One region of the Cupriavidus sp. 10L45 genome, then DNA from elsewhere that is predicted to be linked to it. Evidence: predicted binding sites of a transcription regulator. Region 1 holds the regulator's gene; the other holds the start of a gene.
What was found. The regulator FliA, encoded in region 1, starts transcription of late flagellar genes. The targets are predictions, from matches to a motif close to CTAAAGTTTNNNNNNNNNNNGCCGNTA.
Positions count from the first base shown of each region.

Region 2: a site for FliA is predicted at 2,131-2,157, ahead of AC1DFU_RS01350 (FliC/FljB family flagellin). Genes of this name have one in related genera too.

Region 1 is NZ_JBFTJC010000001.1:98,672-102,068, reverse strand. Features, by position in the region: gene AC1DFU_RS00500 (tripartite tricarboxylate transporter substrate-binding protein) at 1-369, shown strand, start outside; gene AC1DFU_RS00495 (flagellar protein FlhE) at 396-848, opposite strand; gene AC1DFU_RS00490 (RNA polymerase sigma factor FliA) at 848-1,564, opposite strand; gene AC1DFU_RS00485 (MinD/ParA family ATP-binding protein) at 1,674-2,477, opposite strand; gene flhF (flagellar biosynthesis GTPase FlhF) at 2,490-3,397, opposite strand, start outside.
Region 2 is NZ_JBFTJC010000001.1:274,558-277,954, forward strand. Features, by position in the region: gene fliD (flagellar filament capping protein FliD) at 1-289, opposite strand, end outside; gene AC1DFU_RS01345 (flagellar protein FlaG) at 338-715, opposite strand; gene AC1DFU_RS01350 (FliC/FljB family flagellin) at 843-2,033, opposite strand; gene AC1DFU_RS01355 (RNA chaperone Hfq) at 2,271-2,591, opposite strand; gene AC1DFU_RS01360 (hypothetical protein) at 2,708-2,929, shown strand.

The DNA of each region.
Region 1 (3,397 bases):
CTGCTGCTAGGCAACGTGGCCACAGTGCAGCCGCTGCTTGTGGCCGGCAAGCTCAAGGGGCTCGGCGTGAGCAGCCCGCAGCGGCTGGCGGCGTTCCCGAACCTCGCCCCGATTGCCGATCTCGTGCCGGGCTTCGACTACAGCTCGTGGTACGGCCTGCTCGGCCCGGCCGGCATGCCGCCGGACATGGTGCGGGAACTGGAGACGGCAGCCCGCGCGGCCGTGGCGGCGCCGGCCATGCGCAAGCGCTTGCAGGGGGAAGGTCTGGTACCAGTGGGGAATAGCGCCGCCCAGTTCGCGCAGTTCCTGCAGGCGGAAATCGCGCGATGGGCGAAGGTGGTGGCCGTCACGCACACACGCGTGGCGTGAGGCGGCAGATGTAAAGCCCGGGACGGTTAGCGGAAGCTGACCGTCACTTCGTTGCTGCGCCCTTGCAGCGACGGCGCCAGGCCGCCGTTGCCCGGCACGCGGAAGGCGAATACGAAGCCCTTGCTGGCATCGTCGCCAACGAAGGCGTTGGTCTTGCCCTCGGCACCCGGCAGCATCACGCAGCGGTCGGCATTGCAGAGGTAGGCCTGCAGGTCCGGCGGCGGCACGCGCGTGAAGCTGTAACGCCAGCGCACCGCGGTGATGACGCCAGCCGACTGCGGCAGCACCCCGCCCGGCACGATCGGCGCGGACAGCGCGCGCTGGCCCCGGTTCGCAATCATCGGGCCCACCGCCGAGCCAGTCCAGGCATGGCGCGACGGGCCGATTTCGAGCGTTGCCTTCGTCAAGCCCTGCGCCGACAGGATCGCCGGCAGGAAGCCGCAGAGCGCGGCCACCGTCATCGACAGCCAGCCACGCATTACAGCAAACCCCGCAGCTGGTTGCGCAGGCGGGTAATCGCCTGGCTGCGGATCTGGCACACGCGTGACTCGGTCACTTCCAGCACCGCGCCAATCTCGCGCAGGTTCAGTTCCTGGTCGTAGCACAGCGACAGCACCAGCTTTTCCCGCTCGGGCAGCTTGTCGATGGCGCGGATCAGCGCCTCGCGCATGCCGGACTCCATCAGCACCGTCAGCGGGTTGCCGTCGTCGGTCACGCCGAGATGGCGGTCCAGGAAGTCTTCCTCGCCGGAGCGCTCGAAGTCCTCGTAGTGCAGCAGCTGGCAGCCGTAGACCTCGTTGAGCAGCTCCTGGTATTCGTCGAGCGCCATATCGAGTTCCTTGGCCACCTCGGAGTCGATCGGCGTGCGGCCGAGCTTCTGTTCGAGGCTGCGCTGGGTGCGCTCGATCTTGCGCGTGAACTGGCGCAGGCTGCGCGACTGCCAGTCGTTGGCGCGCACCTCGTCGAGCATCGCGCCTCGGATGCGCTGGCTCGCGTAGGTCTCGAAGCGGGCGCCGTGGTTGTCTTCATAGCGCTTGGCAGCGTCGAGCAGGCCGATCATGCCGGCCTGGATCAGGTCGTCGATCTGGACACTGGCAGGCAGCTTGGCCGCCAGTTGCAACGCGATCCGTCGCACCAGCGGCGCATGTGACTTGACCACGTCTGCCTGTTCGAGCTTTCCCTGAATCGTATACATGGTGGAATTCTCGGTAATAACTTGGTTCGGTGCCAGCGCCCCACATTCCTTGCGGGGCGGACTGGCTGGCTGAGTGTCGGTCCGGTTGTTGCGACTTCTTGTTCTGGTATCAGGCGGGAACGGCCGCGGCCATCCCCGGAGAGACTGCTTCCTGGCGCAGCGGCCATGCCCCGATGCCGCTGGCCACGTGGCGCAGCGCGCCGGTGGCCGCGGCGGCCGGATAGGCCTCCACGACGCAGCGGCCCAGCTGCAGCGCACGCGCCACCAGCGGATCCAGCGGCAGGTAGCCCGCCAGGCTTGCCTCCACGCCCAGGTACTGGCTCGCCGTGCGGGCCAGGTTGCGCGAGAGGGCCATCACCGTCGCTTCCTTGTCCGCCATATTGACGATCAGCTGGAAGTGACGGCATGCAAATTCATGGTGCAGCCGCTTGATGCAGGCGTAGGCGGCGGTGATCGACGTGGCCTCGGGCCGCATCACGATCACGAAGTTGTGCGCCGCGCCGGCCATGGGCGACAGCGCGCCGGACTCGCTCGACTGCGCATCGACCAGCACCGTGCGGATGCCCGGCAAGGCGCGGTCGTCGATCTGCGCGCCGGCGGGCACGTTGCCGGCCGGCAGCACGGCCACGCCGCTGGCGGCACGGGTGCCCGCCGCCGCGTCGAACGGCATCCGGCCGCCCAGCACATCGGCCAGCGTGGCCTTCGGCGCCGCGCCGGCAAGCCGGGTGGCGCGCGCGGCGGCGCGGTCTTCATCGGCCAGCAGCACACGTTCGCCCTGCATGGCGAGCGCGTTGGCCAGGCCGAGCGCCACGGTGGTGGCACCGGCGCCGGCCTCGCAGCCCACCACGGCGATACGCCGGGTGACGCGCGGTGCCAGCATGCGGCGCAGGCTTTCCGCCTGGTCGGAGCCCATCAGGTTCAAGGCTTACTCTCCTGCGGGGGCCAGTTGACGGGCGGCACTGGCACCAAGGGCGTCCATCGCCTGGCGCGCCGAGTCGGGCGTGTCGTCGAATGCCGGGGCCGGGGCCGAAGCCACGTTGCGGCCCGGGTAGTTCTCGAGCACGTCCAGCAGCGCCAGCAGGCGGCCCATGCCTTCGTTGAGCACGGCGCCGGACACCGGCGCGTTGACGCGGGCGGTGGCGCGGCCAGCCAGGCGCGACAGGAACGCGGGCGCCGTCGGCGTCGGGTTGTGTTGCAGGCGCAGCGCGGTCAGGCCGAGCTGCACCGAGACCAGCGTGCCGAGCGTGTCGTCGTCGCCCGCACCGTTGCCCTCGCTGCCCTGCGCGAAGTGCTCCATCGCATGGCGCAGCGTGCGGAACTGCTCTTCCGCGTGGTGCGTCCACTGAGCCCAGCGGGCCACCTGGGCGGCCACGTCGGCCAGCGCCGGGTCGCACAGCACGTAGTCCACGGACAGCATGTCGCCGGTTTCTCGATCGACCAGCCGGGACACCACGAGGCAAGCCTCGGTGCCGGCCTCGGCGCCGGCCCCCTGGCCACGGCCACGGGCGGCGGCGCGCACCTGGCCTTCGGGCACGCGCACCATGCAGTGGCCGAGCCAGTGCACGGCGTCGCGGTCGCGGCAGGTGGTGTCGCCGATGGCGAGGAAGGTCAGCGTATCGGCAATGGTGTCGAGCTTGTTGGCGGCGCCGTCGGCAATCACGCGCGTGGTCTTGCGCGTGCCGGCCACCCAGCGTTCGCCCAGTTGCTGCCAGCGCGCCAGCGTGGCGGCGGACGGCAGCGAGGCATTGAGGTTGACCACGGTGCGGGCGGCGGCCAGCGTGGCGCGCACGGTGGCGGCTTCGGCTTCCGCCTCGGCTTCGGCCATCGACTGGC
Region 2 (3,397 bases), 180 kb from region 1:
TGTTGTAGCTGCCTGCCACGGCGGTAGCGTCGGTGGCGGCGCTGAGCACGCTATCCGAGCCCACGGCGGCCTTGACGGCGCTCCACGTGGCGGCGGTGTTCAGCGTCTTGGCGGCGGCCGAATAGGCATCCAGCACGCTCTTGATGGTGCCGTAGCCGGACAGCTTGGCCTGGTAGCTCTTGGCCTGGTTGTTGATCTGCGTGAGCGGAAGTTCTTCCGCTGCCTGGAGCTTGTCGAGCAGCGTTTGCAGCTCGAGGTTGGAACCGATACCGATGGAAGAGATTGCCATGACTGTTCTACCTATTGTTATTTGTCTTCAACTGGGTGATTGCAGAGGTCAGACGGCGTGGCTCACGAACAGGCCCTGGAGCTTGTCGATCGCGCGCGCCAGGCGCACAACGTCTTCATTCGGCATTTGCCGGATGATCTCGCCCGTCTCCTTGTCGAAAACCGTGGTGATGACGCGGTGCGTCTGGTCGTCGATGGCGAAGCGCAGGCCAATGGAGGTGGTCTTCAGCACGTCCACCAGCTCCTGCACCGCGGTGGCGGTGTTTTCAGGCGCATCGGCGGCGGGCCGGGTGTCCGCGCGGTCGGCTTCATGCGACGGGCGAACGGCTTTTACCGTGGCGGTCGGGGCGGCGGAAGCCGGCGCGATGGCCACGGTGTCGGCGGGAATGCGGGCCGCCGGAGTGGAAACGGGATTGGGAGTTGCCATGGTTTGCTCCGTCCGGTGAGGCGAGGGGTTCTGCTCGGTTGAAACGCTTTGCAGGCAGTGGGCTGCCTGCAAAACATTCCGGCAAAAAAGCCGGGCCTTGCGGCCCGGCCTTCTTGCGGCGCGGCGATTAACGCAGCAGCGACAGCACGTTTTGCGTGGTCTGGTTCGCTTGCGACAGCACCGAGGTACCAGCTTGTTGCAGGATCTGCGCGCGGGTCATGTTCGACACTTCCGTTGCGTAGTCAGCGTCTTCGATGCGCGAACGCGAAGCCGACAGGTTGTTCACCGTCGTGCTCAGGTTGTTGATCGTCGACTCGAAGCGGTTTTGCACAGCACCCAGGCTCGAACGCAGGCTGTCAACCGAAGCCAGTGCGGAGTCCAGCGTCTTCAGCGGGTCAACCGTGGCAGCTTGTTGGAAGTCCGAAGCTTGCAGCGAAGCGCCCTTGATCGTGAAGCCGGCGGTGGAACCCGACACCGAAGCGTCGCTCGGCTTGACGGCGATGTACATCGTCGTCGAGGTAGCCGTACCGTTGCCAGCCAGGCCCTTCGAGGACAGAGCGGCGTCGTCGGCGGCGGTCAGGCCGGTCATGCTCACTTGCACGAACCAGTTGCCCTTCGAATCCGTCACGACGGATTGCGAGTTGATGGCTGCCGAGGTGTTCAGGCCCAGAGCGCGCTGGATGTCAGCGGCGGCGATGCCGGTTGCCGAAGCAGCCGTCACCGGGGTAGCGGAACCCAGAGCCGTTTGAGCGGCGGCGGAACCGATCGAAGCCGTGGCACCTTGCGGGCCGGCAACGCTGAAACCAGCGACGCCCAGGGTCTTCGAGGTGATTTCCTTCAGGGCGATCGAGATGGTTTCGCTGTCGTTGGCGCCAACCTGGATCGACATGTTCTGGTCCTTGGCCAGAACCTTGACACCGTTGAACTGGGTCTGAGCCGACACGCGGTCGATTTCCGACAGACGTTGCTTGATTTCGTCCTGGATCGACTTCAGGTCCGAACCCGAGTTCGTACCGTTGGCGGCTTCCACCGACAGTTCACGGATACGTTGCAGGTTGTTGTTGACTTCGCTCAGGGCGCCTTCGGTCGTTTGCGCGATCGAGATACCGTCGTTGGCGTTACGCGAAGCTTGCGTCAGGCCCTTGATGTTGGCGGTGAAGCGGTTGGCGATGGCTTGACCAGCAGCATCGTCCTTGGCGCTGTTGATGCGCAGGCCCGACGACAGGCGCTGGATCGCGGTGTTCAGCGACGATTGCGACGTGTTCAGGTTGCTCTGCGTTTGCAGCGACAGAATGTTGGTGTTGATGACTTGCGCCATGGTACGACTCCTATATGCAATGTTTTAGGCATTCCGGCGGGTGCCGTAACGTTGGCTGCCTGCGTTGCAGGGCGTAGAGTGCCTCCGTTGCAAGGGTTATCGACAGGGCGGTAGGAGACTTTAGAGTGATCTTTGCGAGAGTTTGCGGGCGCTGCCCGGAACCCCCGGCGTTATTGCGGATGGCGGCCGGCCCGGGGAATGGGCGGGGCGCCGCCGGCGCAGGCCGGCCTGGCGGCGTCAGCGGCGCTTGCGGGTGCGCGGTATATATAGACGCACAAAATCCGGCGACGCCTCGGCGTCCAGCACCGCTGCGTCGGCTTCCGGCGCGTGCGCCGGCGTCACCACGGTAATGGCGCGCTTGTAGACCACCGTGGGCATGGGATCCTCGCCCGTTTTGCCCAGCAGAATCATGTAATTGTCCGAGGCCAGCACGATCCCGGTCAGCCGCGTGCCATTCGAGAGGTGCACGATGACGGTATTGCGGCTGGCGCTGTGGGCCGCAAAGTGCAGATGCTGCAACTTTCGGCTGGGACGGGGAACCTTTTTTTCCTGCTTCACAACTTCTCCGGAAGAGCCCGCGAGGGTTCTGGCGGCGGTCAACGGTCCGAGGACCAGGCGCATGGATCGAGGTCGCACTAAAAGTGACGGATGGCGCGCCCTGATCCCGGCGAGATATGAAACATTCGCTCTCGGAGCCGGGGCAGGGGCTCACCTTCATCACGTTAACGGGCGCGCACACCGAACGGTTGAATGGCGCCATCCGGCCGAGCAATTCGGCCGGCCTTGCGAGGAGAGAAGGGGAATACTTCAGCCGGGAGGGTAACAAAGTTTTACAAGTGTTGACAAAGTTGGCCCGCGAACAATGCCTAGAGGTAAAGCTCTATTTATTTTATTGATGCAGTCGGTGTGATTGAAGTAGCACCTTCGTGGTCGGCGCCTGACAGAAAAGCAACGTTTGGGTCGCAATCCGCTCGCACTAAAGCTTTCTGGGACGCTGCCGATAACTGCCGATATGCCCGAATGTGCGGCATGGCATGACATGGAACGCGAAAGTGCTCAATTCGTTACAGCCGCTATCAGGGCATTCCCTGATAGAAGCCTCATTTACACCTCATGTAAGCAGGTTTATATTCCGGGGTTCGGACCGGTTTACCCCCGGTCTTTCACAGCAGTCCTGAAAGCCTACGAGCACCCCGCGCGTGGGCTTCTTTTTTTTGCCCTCGTCGTTTCGTCGCGGTCTGTTGCCGCAGTGGCCGTGATCGGCCGGGCCGGAGTGCCCGGAACAGATTAGACGCCAGTCGTTGACGCGGCAATTTGACGAACTGCCGGCACTTTTCCCCCTATTTCGATTTTCCGCTCAAGAA